4 regions of the Clostridioides sp. ZZV15-6598 genome follow, and region 4 is predicted to be linked to each of the others. Evidence: riboswitches for the same ligand, from Rfam matches in the RefSeq annotation. Region 4 holds a riboswitch; each other region holds the start of a gene.
The links. A riboswitch is a leader RNA that binds a small molecule or an ion and turns the genes downstream of it on or off. The one in region 4 is predicted to bind S-adenosylmethionine.
Positions count from the first base shown of each region.

Region 1 (3,218 bases), on a different contig from region 4:
ATATATGCCTATGTTGTGATTATTTAATTAAATATAAAAAATAGATTATTCTGTAAAATCATTTTTTCTATATTGTACCAAGTAGCTTTTACCATTTACAATGTCTTCAATTGTTATTTCTGAAAATCCTACTTTTTCACCTAATAAAATTAAATTTTCCTTATCAAAAAGTTGAAATTCTTTAGTGTATGATAGTTTTTGTAACCATTCTTTTGAGTAAACTACATTATAAAAAATGCCTTCTGGTTTTAAAACTCGAAATATTTCTGACAATCCCTTTGTTGTATCATCCCAAAAATAAATTGTATTTATAGAGGTCACTATATCAAAAGAATTATCTTTGTATTCCAAATTACAACAATTTCCTATTGAAAGTTGAATTTTGCCATCTTCAATACCTTTGAGATTTTGTTTTGTGGCAAGTTCTTTCATATCTTTTGAAATATCTATGCCACATATGTCTGTGGAATATTTTTTATAAATTTGTTGAATCAAATATCCATTTCCATATCCAATATCGAGTAGTCTAGATTGTTCATTAAGACGAATACATGATATTAAACTTTTATACATTTTCTGGTTTATTGTATTCATTATCAAACAGCAACATTTGCCAATAATACCTCTAGGATTTCCAAACTGAGAACCAATATATTCTGTAAATTTTTTCATTTATTATTCTCCATAATTTTTATTTTTAACTGGTAGAATTTTATCATAGAATTATCTTTAAGTCATTCTATTTATGTTAAAATAAAGTTTTATAAAAAACATATTAGCTTTCTGGCTTTATTTTATAGGCGAAATCAAATAGATAGCTTAATAGTTATATGATGTTATATAACCATTGAAAATGTAAAGAGTTATGGTCTAGAAAATCAATAGAATAAAGCTATTTGTTTTTTATTAGTAATAATAAAAAATAAAAATTTTAAATAAATTTATTGACAAATATTATTAATAAATATATCATATATAACATAGCAAGAAATGATAATCGAATTAAATTAAATTAAATAACGTCTTATCAAGAGTGGTGGAGGGACTGGCCCTTTGAAACCCGGCAACCAGTATATTTTATATACATTGGTGCTAAATCCTGCAACTAATATAGTTGATAGATGAGTATAAATAGCTTTCTAAGCCTGAGTTTATACTCAGGCTTTTATTTTGTTAGATACAAATTTAAAATACATAAATAAAAATAAACATACAAATTGAGCAGAATATGTGGGGAGGAAATTTTATGGTTAGCATAAAAAATGTTAATAAGTATTATGGAAAGATTCAAGTACTTAAAGATGTAAGTATTGAGATAGAATCTGGAGAAATTTTTGGAATAATAGGTCATAGTGGTGCTGGAAAATCAACACTACTTAGATGTATAAATGGGCTAGAAGAGTATCAAGAAGGTAGTGTGCTTGTATCTGATAAGGAAGTAAAGTCATTAAATGAAAAGCAAATGAGAGATTTAAGAAAAGAGTTAGGAATGATTTTTCAACACTTTTCACTACTTGAAAGAAAAACAGTGTTTGATAATGTAGCATTACCTTTAGAGTGTTTTGGATATACAAAGGCAGAAATTAAAAAAAGAGTTTTAGAGTTATTAGAAGTGGTTGGGATATCTGAAAAGAAAAATGATAAACCAAGAAACTTAAGTGGTGGTCAAAAACAAAGAGTTGCAATTGCTAGGGCTTTAGCACTAAATCCACAAGTACTTCTTTGTGATGAAGCTACTTCAGCATTAGACCCAAATACTACAAAATCAATTCTTTCATTACTTGAAGATATAAATAAAAACCTAGGAATAACAATAATAGTGGTAACTCACCAAATGGAAGTTATAAAACAAATTTGTGGAAGAGTGGCAATAATGGAAAATGGAGAAGTATTAGAAGTAGGAGATACAGAAGAAATTTTCTTGAGAAATACTAAAGGACTTAGAAAATTAATAGGTGAAGAAAGTATAATTTTACCAAAAGGAACAAATATAAAAATACTATTCCCTAAAGACATTTCTAATGATGCTATCATCACAACAATGGCAAGAGAGTTAAACATAGATGTATCTATAATATTTGGGAAATTAGAACAATTTAAAGAAGATATTTTAGGTTCACTTATTATAAATGTTTCAGATAAAAGTGGAGAGAAAGTAAAACAATATCTTACAGATAAGGACATAAGATGGGAGGAAATGATAAATGAATAGTCTAATTGATTTTTTAACAACACTATTTCCAAATGCATTATTACAAACTTTATATATGGTCATAGTACCAACTGTAGTAGCAACCATATTAGGATTTATACTAGCAATTATATTAGTAGTTACAAAACCAGATGGATTAAAACCAAATAGCACGATTAATAGTGCACTAGGATTTATAGTAAATATATTTAGAAGTTTCCCATTTATGATACTTATAGTTGCAATGATTCCAATAACAAGATTAATTGTTGGAACAAGTATAGGAGAGACTGCTGCAATAGTGCCAATAACTATTGGTGCAGCACCATTCATCGCTAGAATTATAGAAAGTTCATTAAATGAAGTTGATAAGGGATTGATAGAGGCTGCCAAATCTTTTGGGGCTACAAAAAAACAAATAGTATTTAAAGTTATGATAAAAGAAGCAATGCCTTCAATAGTATCTGGGATTACATTATCAGTAATTTCTATACTTGGTTATACAGCTATGGCAGGTGCAGTAGGAGCTGGAGGACTAGGTAATATAGCACTTATTTATGGATACCAAAGATTTGATACAGCAGTAATGGTTTATACAGTAATAGCACTTGTAATACTAGTTCAAATAATACAAGGTTTAGGAAATCTAGCTTATAAGAAACTAAAATAACTTAATTAATAAAACATTTTTAAAGGGGGAGTAAAAAATGAAATTAAAAAAATTATTATCAGTAGCATTAGTGTCAGCAATAGCAATATCAGCAGTAGGATGTTCAAACAAAGAGGATAAAAAAATATTAGTAGGGGCATCATCAAATCCACATGCAAAAATATTAGAAGTTGCAAAGCCTTTATTAAAAGAAAAAGGATATGATTTAGAAGTAAAGATATTTGATGATTATGTGCTTCCAAATACAGCTTTAGATGAAGGTTCTTTAGATGCTAACTTCTTTCAACATATCCCATTTTTAGAGGAGACTGTTAAGGAAAAGGAATATAAACTTACTTATACATCTAAAGTGCATAT
Region 1 covers NZ_JAGWCS010000115.1:4,139-7,356, reverse strand. Annotated here, with positions in the region: gene KGF50_RS16860 (class I SAM-dependent methyltransferase) at 46-672, opposite strand; SAM riboswitch class I at 1,022-1,128, shown strand; gene KGF50_RS16855 (methionine ABC transporter ATP-binding protein) at 1,247-2,212, shown strand; gene KGF50_RS16850 (methionine ABC transporter permease) at 2,205-2,861, shown strand; gene KGF50_RS16845 (MetQ/NlpA family ABC transporter substrate-binding protein) at 2,899-3,218, shown strand, end outside.
Region 1: it holds a riboswitch for S-adenosylmethionine, as region 4 does, so the genes downstream of both, KGF50_RS16855 (methionine ABC transporter ATP-binding protein) here and KGF50_RS05835 (homoserine dehydrogenase) in region 4, are expected to answer to the same signal.

Region 2 (3,218 bases), on a different contig from region 4:
TACACACTACTCCCTCCTAAATAAAATAAATTTTTAATAAGTAAAATTTAATGTAAGTTTATTAAGACTATATTAGTTGTATTAGTGCTACTTTTCAATATTTTTTGAATTATTTAACATTACTTAACGAAATCTTAACCAGTTTTTAACATATGTCTTCTAATATGTATTAATTTAATGCAATATTATATAATGAAATATATTAATCTCAGTAAATAATGTTTCTTTATTATATGATTGAAAATTAGTATTTATTAAATATATTTAATTATAAAATAAAAAACTGCTAAAACGTAATTATAAAATTACATTCTAGCAGTTCCTTGTCTAAGCATTATTCACCTAATGCATCTTTTCTTAATTGTTCTACTTTATCAGTTTTTTCCCATGGTAAATCTATATCAGTTCTACCAAAGTGACCATAAGCAGCAACCTTTTTGTAAAGAGGCTTTCTTAAATCTAAATCTCTTATTATTGCTCCTGGTCTTAAATCAAAGTGTTTGTTTACTAGTTCAACAAGCTTTTCTTCTGAAACTTTACCTGTCCCAAAAGTATCTATAAATATAGATAATGGTCTAGCTATCCCTATAGCATATGCAAGCTCTATCTCACATTTCTCTGCAAGTCCAGCCGCAACAATATTTTTAGCTACATATCTAGCAGCATAGGCAGCAGATCTATCAACTTTTGTAGGGTCTTTTCCTGAAAAAGCTCCTCCACCATGTCTAGAATATCCACCATAAGTGTCTATTATTATTTTTCTTCCTGTAAGACCTGTATCTCCTTGAGGTCCTCCTATAACGAATCTTCCTGTTGGGTTTATATAAATTTTAGTATCTTCATCAAGTAATTCAGCTGGTATAACTGATTTTATAACATGCTCAATTAAATCTTGTCTTATCTTATCATTTGATACTGTTTCACAATGTTGAGCTGATATAAGAACTGTATGTACTCTTACAGCTTTATTTCCTTCATATTCAACAGTAACTTGAGTTTTTCCGTCTGGTCTTAAATAATCAACTAAACCTGTCTTTCTAACTTCTGTAAGTCTTCTTGATAATTTATGAGCTAATGATATTGGAAGTGGCATTAATTCTGGAGTTTCATTACATGCAAATCCAAACATTATACCTTGGTCTCCAGCTCCTACTTTTTCTATTTCTTGTTCTATTTCTTCTCCAGTCTTACTTTCTAGACCTTCATCAACTCCCATAGCTATATCTCCAGATTGTTCATCTATAGAAGTTATAACTGCACAAGTGTCACAGTCAAATCCATATTTTGCTCTTGTATATCCAATTTCTTTTACTGTTTCTCTTACTAATTTAGGTATATCTACATAAGCAGATGTACTTATTTCTCCAGCTACTAGAACTAAGCCTGTTGTTACTGTAGTTTCACAAGCTACTCTAGACTGTGGGTCTTTTTCTAACAATGCATCTAATATTGAATCTGATATTTGGTCACATATCTTGTCAGGATGTCCTTCTGTAACTGATTCTGATGTAAATAAATGTCTTGCCATTTTTGTTCCTCCTTATTCATTCTTAATTTTTATTATAGGTTTTACCTTATCTTCAATTCTTAGAAATTTTACTCAAAATAAAAAACCTCTCCTTATAAGAAGAGGTTAATAATCGTAATCGCATACTAATTAACTGACCTCATCTTTCAAGACTTTTGTCTTGTAGGAATTAGCACCTTTTCCCATTTGGGTGGTTGCTGGGCTTCACAGGGCCTATCCCTCAGCCTCTCTTGATAAGGTAATCAAGATTTAAATTTTATTTTACCTTATTAGCTTACTATTTTTTTAAAATTTTGTCAAGATTTTTAGTCATATTTTTGCCATCACTTTTTTTGTGAGACAAATAAAATATTATCTCTATCTGAAATTTAAAGTTAGGTCTTTTTAGTGCTTTTTATTCATATATTTTTTTGAAGGGGGTGTTCCTATTGTATTTAGCTAAAGTAAATTACAGCGATGATGATGTTATACAGGTGCTAAGTTCAGTTCTCAAAACCATAATTAATGAAAATACGATTGTTGTTTGCATAGGAACAGACAGGGCTATAGGTGATACTTTAGGCCCTTTAGTTGGAACAATACTTAAAAACAGTAAATTTAAATACCCCGTTTACGGTACACTAGATAACCCTATTCACGCCTTAAATATATATGAGTCTTTAGATACTATAAAAAATACACATATGCAAGGTAACTTCTTGGCTATAGATGCTTGCTTGGGGTCGCAGAGTAACATAGGTAATATACAAATTAGAGAAGGACCTATCCTGCCCGGAAAAGGTGTGGGAAAAAAACTACCTCAAATAGGAAATTATTCTATAGTAGGAATTGTAGATAAAATTGATGAAAATAACAGACTTTCATTTAATAATATACGTCTTAGCTTTATATTAGACTTAGCTGAAACAATAGCTTTAGCACTATTGGTATCTACTTAAATCTTATATAAGGTAACTGATAAAATTTTTTATATTAAAAGGGTAGATACTATAGAGTATTTAATTTAATAAATACTCCAAATTATCTACCTTTTTATTTTGATGTTTATTCTTCTGTTTTCATACGCATAAATTTTATTTTTCTACTAAAGCAAACATTAACTCACCTTTACAGACAAGTTCTTCACCAACATAAGCTTTAGCATCTGCTTTTGCTATATTTCTTCTAAGTGTTGTCATTTCAACTTCCATAGTCAATGTATCTCCTGGTCTTACTTCTCTCTTGATTCTAACTTTATCAATACCTGCAAATACACCTAATTTGCCTTTATTTTCTTCTAAAGACATCATTGCCACTCCACACACTTGTGCTAGAGCTTCTACTATCAACACTCCTGGCATCAACGGATAATCTGGAAAATGACCTTGAAAAAATGGTTCATTAACTGTTACATTTTTTATACCAACAGCTCTTTTTCCAACTTCTAACTCTGTAATCTTGTCCACTAATAAAAATGGATACCTATGTGGTATTAGTTCTTTTATTTCATCTATATTTAACATTTTAAACTCTCCTAATTATTTTCTTTTGAAAGACCCACCTGTTTCAAGTAAATCTATTGAGCCCAAAGCAATCCCTGTTCCTTTTGCAACACAAGATAGTGGCTCATCTGCTATTGTAACAGTTATTCCTGTTCTCTGTTCTATTATTTTATCTAATCCATATAATAATGAGCCTCCGCCAGTCATTA
Region 2 covers NZ_JAGWCS010000017.1:25,948-29,165, reverse strand. Annotated here, with positions in the region: gene KGF50_RS05330 (hypothetical protein) at 1-1, opposite strand, end outside; gene metK (methionine adenosyltransferase) at 335-1,528, opposite strand; SAM riboswitch class I at 1,665-1,768, opposite strand; gene yyaC (spore protease YyaC) at 1,957-2,466, shown strand; gene fabZ (3-hydroxyacyl-ACP dehydratase FabZ) at 2,602-3,030, opposite strand; gene mreB (rod shape-determining protein MreB) at 3,046-3,218, opposite strand, start outside.
Region 2: it holds a riboswitch for S-adenosylmethionine, as region 4 does, so the genes downstream of both, metK (methionine adenosyltransferase) here and KGF50_RS05835 (homoserine dehydrogenase) in region 4, are expected to answer to the same signal.

Region 3 (3,218 bases), on a different contig from region 4:
AACAATAGCTCATGAACTTGGAATTTGGAATGAAGGAAATACTGTTATATCTGGTGATGAACTTGATAATTTAAGTGATGATGAACTAGATAAGGCTGTTAAAAATGCTACAGTATTTGCTCGTGTATCACCATTTGATAAACTCAGAATTATAAAGTCTCTAAAAAGAATTGGAGAAGTACCAGCAATGACTGGGGATGGGGTAAATGACTCCCCTGCATTAAAGTCTGCTGATATTGGTATAGCTATGGGTATAAGTGGTACAGATGTGGCAAAAGATTCTTCAGATATGATTTTAATGGATGATAGTTTTACCACAATTGCTTATGCAATAAAAGAGGGTAGACGTGTATATAGAAATATACAAAAGGTTATACAATTCTTGCTTGTTGGAAATATAGCAGAGATACTTACACTATTTGTTGCAATATTGTTAAACTGGGATACTCCACTTCTTGCGGTGCATATTCTGTGGGTAAATCTTGCAACAGCAACTCTTCCAGCTCTTGCTCTTGGAGTTGATCCACCAAGTAGAAATATAATGAAGCACCAACCTGTTAAATCAGAAAGTTTGTTTGAAAAAAACCTTGTACAAAGAGTTATTACTCAGGGGATATTTGTAGCAATAATGACCATTTTAGCATATAAAATTGGTCTTAATATAGAAAACCATACTGTAGGTCAAACAATGGCATTCTGTGTATTAGCACTTTCACAAATGTTGCGTGCATTTAGCCAGCGTTCAAATACAGATTCTATGTTTACTAGAAATAGTGGTAAAAACCCATTTCTTTTAATCTCATTTTTAGCTTCCGCTTTACTTATGGCAGTTATATTATTTGTTCCTCACTTTAGAGATGCATTTAATTTAACTATTTTAAACACTTCGCAATGGCTTGTAACAGTGATTTTAGCTATAATGTCTGTAGTTCAAGTAGAGGTGGGAAAATTTCTTAAAAGAAAATTATATAAAAAGTAGTTGACAAAATTAGGAAAAAAATATAAGATATAAAACATAGAAAAATTAAATAAATCTTATCCAGAGAGGTGGAGGGACTGGCCCTATGAAACCCGGCAACCAGTATATTTATATACATTGGTGCTAAATCCTGCGGCGGAAGCTGAGAGATGAGTATAATTAAGCTTATACAGAGCCTGAGTTATATACTCAGGCTTTATTTATTTTAAATCTCATCTGACAAATAGTTTAATTTTCTTAATTAAAATTTAAGGGGGATACAAAAATGTATAACAAAGAAACAATATGTGTGCAAGGAAATTATAAACCAGGAAATGGAGAACCAAGAGTTTTACCTTTATATCAAAGTACAACTTTTAAATATAGTAGTATAGACCAACTTGCTGACTTATTTGATTTAAAAGCTGAGGGTCATATGTATTCCAGAATAAGTAATCCTACTGTTCAAGCTTTTGAAGAAAAGATAAGTTTGTTAGAGGGAGGAGTATCATCTGTTGCCGTATCATCAGGTCAATCTGCAAATATGTTGGCAGTTTTAAATATATGTAAATCTGGAGATAGTATACTTTGTTCTTCAAAAGTATATGGAGGAACATTTAATTTATTAGGACCTAGTCTTAAAAAATTTGGAATAGATTTAATATCATTTGATTTAGATGCAAGTGAGGATGAAATAGCAGAACTTGCAAATGAAAATACTAAAGTTGTATTTGCAGAAACACTTGCAAATCCAACTCTTGAAGTTATAGATTTTGAAAAAATAGCAAATGTAGCTAAAAAAATTAATGTTCCATTTATAGTTGATAACTCATTAGCATCACCAGTACTTTGTAATCCACTAAAATATGGAGCAAACATAGTCACTCATTCTACTACAAAATACTTAGATGGTCATGCTTCAAGTGTTGGTGGAATTATAGTAGATGGTGGAAATTTTAACTGGGACAATGGAAAATTTCCAGAATTAGTTGAGCCAGACCCAACATATCATGGAATAAGTTATACTGAAAAGTTTGGCAATGCTGCATATGCTACTAAGACAAGAGTTCAATTACTTAGAGACTATGGAAATTGTTTGAGTCCATTTAACGCATATCTTACTAATTTAAATATTGAAACACTACATCTTAGAATGGAGAGACATAGTGAAAACGCACTTAAGATAGCTAAGTTTTTAGAAAAACATAAAAATGTAGATTGGATTAACTATCCAGGACTTGAAAATAATAAGTATTATGAAAATGCCAAGAAATATCTATCAAAAGGATGTAGTGGCGTTTTATCATTTGGAGTAAAAGGGGGACTTGAAAATGCTAAAAAATTTGTGGAAAAACTACAAATAGCAGCATTAGTCACTCATGTATCAGATGTAAGAACTTGTGTTATACATCCAGCTTCAACTACTCATAGACAATTAACAGAAGAACAATTAATTGCATCTGGAGTACTACCTTCACTAATAAGATTATCTGTTGGAATAGAAAATGTAGAGGATTTAATAGCTGACTTAGATCAAGCTTTAAATTTCTAATAGTATAAGAGAAAGAGAAGTGAAAAGATATGGCTTTAATACTACCAAAGGGACTACCTGTTATTAATAAATTATTAGATGAAGGAATAGATGTAATTTGTAAAGAAGACTTTAATAAAGATTTAGAATACAAAGAAAATATAGATACTAAAATAGCTATATTAAATCTAATGCCAATAAAAATAGATACAGAGTTAGATTTGCTTAGAAGAATAGATAAAACAGGTTTTAATGTATCTGTAGAATTTATTAAAATCTCAACAAGAGAGAGTAAAAGAAGTTGTAATGAATATGTTAAGAATTTTTATAAAACATTTGATGAAGCAAAAAAAGAATCTTTTGATGGTTTTATAATAACAGGAGCTCCAGTTGAACAAATGGAGTTTGAAGAAGTTGATTATTGGGATGAACTAAAAGATATTATGGATTATTCTAAGAGAAAGGCTAAATCTACATTATATATATGTTGGGCAGCTCAAGCAGGTCTTTACAAATACTACAATGTAAAAAAACTTCCATTAAGTCAAAAATGTTTTGGAGTATTTAAGCATGAAGTAGATAAAAATAGTAAGATAGTAGATGGATTTGAAAAAGAGTTTTTTGCTCCACATTCAAGACACACTACTGTAAATATTGAAACTTTGAAAAATAATGATGAATTGAGCATTGTAAGTCATTCTAAAGAAGCTGGTCCTTATATAATTACAA
Region 3 covers NZ_JAGWCS010000089.1:1,189-4,406, reverse strand. Annotated here, with positions in the region: gene KGF50_RS15110 (calcium-translocating P-type ATPase, PMCA-type) at 1-979, shown strand, start outside; SAM riboswitch class I at 1,033-1,135, shown strand; gene KGF50_RS15105 (O-acetylhomoserine aminocarboxypropyltransferase/cysteine synthase family protein) at 1,245-2,510, shown strand; gene KGF50_RS15100 (homoserine O-succinyltransferase) at 2,540-3,218, shown strand, end outside.
Region 3: it holds a riboswitch for S-adenosylmethionine, as region 4 does, so the genes downstream of both, KGF50_RS15105 (O-acetylhomoserine aminocarboxypropyltransferase/cysteine synthase family protein) here and KGF50_RS05835 (homoserine dehydrogenase) in region 4, are expected to answer to the same signal.

Region 4 (3,218 bases):
TCTACTTTTAATAGTTTTTTAACTGACTTACTATAATCATTTCTCTTTACATCTTCTAAGAATCTATCAATTTCATGCTCTGATTTTGCATTTACAAAAATAGCAAGTTCTTCTTCATCTATAATATTATAGCTATCTATATACTTATCTAAACATTTTAAAATACCATCTCTATTATATTCACTAAATCTGACTACCGCACTACATTCATCTTCTATAAGCCCACTCAAATCCAATTTACCTTTTGAAAAAGACTTTATATTTGAACTCCTATCATCTATTATATCTATTATATCAGCATAAACAGCACTTCCTGTTGCACCTCTTCCAGCTCCCTTACCTACAAAAGAAAGTTCTCCTACTGAATCTCCTACTATAATTACTACATTAAACTCATTATCTATTTTAGACAGCATATTATCATTATCCACCAATGCTGGTCTAACAAATCCACTTACTTCTCCCAATTCATATTTACTTCTAGCAACTAATTTTATCTTACAATTTAATTTCTTAGCATATTCTATATCCTTTTCATCTATTGAAGTTATTCCTTCTAATAGCAAATCTTTCCAGTATACTATTTTCCCATAAGATAAAGTAGATAATATAGATAATTTTCTAGCACTATCATATCCTAAAACATCTGCATCTGGATTAACCTCTGCAAAGCCTAGCTCTTGTGCTTGTTTTAAAGCTACATCATATGGTAAATTTTCATCATACATCTTTGATAATATAAAGTTGCATGTTCCATTTAAAATAGCATTTATGCTTTTTATATTATTACCTTCTAGTGATTCTATTAATGGCTTTAAAACTGGAATACCTCCTGCTACTGATGCTTCAAATTTAATGCTAACATCATTTAAGTTAGCCAACTCTATAAGGTCACTACCTCTTTCAGCTAATAAATCTTTATTTGCTGTTACTACATGTATTTTTTTATTTAGAGCTCTTGTTACATAATCAAGAGCTGGATTTAGTCCTCCAATTACTTCAACTAATATATCAATATCTTTACTAAATATATCTTCTATATTTGTTGTTACCTTATCAAAATATCTCTTTGTTTTATGCTTCTCTTTGTTTTTAACTAAAATTCCAACTATTTCTATTTCTCTTTTTGAAGTATTATTCTCTATTAAATCTATTAATCCACTTCCTACTGTTCCATACCCTAATATTCCTATCTTCACTGTTCCATACCCCCATCATTTTTGATTGTATTAATTTATTTATATATATAAATAAATTAATTAAAAAAGCTTGAGTATAAACTCAAGCCATATGACGGGTTTATACTCATCTTTCAGCATAATTGCTGCAGGATTTAGCACCAATGTATATTAAAATATACTGGTTGCCGGGCTTCATAGGGCCAGTCCCTCTGCCTCTCTTGATAAGATTGCTAATTTAAATTTATGTTTAATAGTATAATACAATTTTTGCCAATTGTCACTATATTTTTTAACTTCTTTTTTCTAAAATAATCTAATTAATTATCTAACTGCTCTTTTAGTTGGTTTACCTTTTTTTGTAACGTTATTATTTTTAACCTTAGCTTTTGCCTGTTCATGCCCTGGGAAAAGTATCTTAGGCTCATCAATATTTCTCTTGTAAATAGTAAATTTAAAACCAATAGCTTGAACAAACTCTGCTCTTAAAGCTTCACATACTGCATTAGCAGTTTCTTTAGCATCAAGACCTGCATTTTCTAGTATAGTAACCTTTACTAATTCTCTAACTCTTAGCATATCCTCTAATTGCTCTAAAAAGCTTTCTGTAACGCCTTCCTTACCAATTTGTGTAGTAGGCTTTAAAGTATTTGCTAAAGATCTTAAATATGCTCTTTGCTTTCCTTTTAACATATTATCACCTCTATAATTCTATATCAAAATTAATTGTAAAATTCAAATTCCAATTCATAAATTCTAACTATATCTCCATCTTCAATTCCCATCTCTCTAAGCCTATCAAATATACCTTGACTTTCCATAGCTTTTTGGAAATATTGAAGTGATTCCATATCATCAAAATTTACAGAATACATTATTCTTCTAAGTGCCTTACCTGTAACTACATATACACCATCTTCAACATCTATGTTCAATTCTTCTTCTGTTCCAATATCAAGTTCTGGTCTATACATTTCTTCTTCTGAAACTAATTCTATATCTTCTACTTCTTTTAACATTTTAGAAACGTAGGCAATTACATCATCTATTCCTTGACGAGTTGCTGCAGACATCTTAAATACTGTATATCCTCTACCTTCTAATTCATCCTTAAATTTTTCAAATTGGCTTTCATCTTCCAATATATCAAATTTATTTGCAACTACAACTTGAGGTCTTGTTGAAAGCTTCTCATTATATAACTTAAGCTCATCATTTATTTTGTCAAAATCCTCAATTGGGTCTCTACCTTCTAGTCCAGATATATCTACAATATGTATCAATACCTTAGTTCTCTCAACATGTCTTAAGAATTCATGACCTAATCCTATACCTTCAGACGCACCCTCTATAATTCCAGGTATATCAGCAAGTACAAAACTATCTCCAAACTTAGTTTGAACAACACCTAAATTTGGTGTCAATGTTGTAAAATGATAGTTTGCAATTTTTGGCTTAGCTTTAGTTACAACTGATAAAAATGTTGACTTACCTACATTTGGAAATCCTAAAAGACCTACATCTGCTATCATTTTAAGTTCAAGAGTTATCCATCTTTCTTCTCCATCTGTACCAGACTTTGCAAAAGCTGGAGCTTGTCTTACTGCATTTGCAAAGTGTTGATTACCTTTACCACCTATACCACCTTTTGCAACTACTGCTGTATCTCCTTCTTTCTTTAAATCTGCTAATACAAGACCTGTAGCTTCATCTCTTATTACTGTACCTGCTGGTACTTTTAATATTAAGCTTTCTCCATTTTTACCAGCTCTTTTACCTTTGCTACCGTCGCCACCGTGTTGAGCTTGATATTTTTTCTGGTATTTGAAGTCCATTAATGTTCTAAGACCTAAATCAACTTCAAATATGATGCTCGCTCCACGACCACCATCTCCACCATCTGGCCCACCAGCTGGAACATATTTTTCTTTTCTAAATGCTACCGAACCATTTCCACCATTTCCAGCTTTAACAAATATTCTCGCTTTATCTATAAACAAATTCTTCACCTACTTAATTAAAAACTTTTAATTAGCATTA
Region 4 covers NZ_JAGWCS010000019.1:34,487-37,704, reverse strand. Annotated here, with positions in the region: gene KGF50_RS05835 (homoserine dehydrogenase) at 1-1,199, opposite strand, end outside; SAM riboswitch class I at 1,303-1,409, opposite strand; gene KGF50_RS05830 (YhbY family RNA-binding protein) at 1,503-1,871, opposite strand; gene obgE (GTPase ObgE) at 1,901-3,178, opposite strand.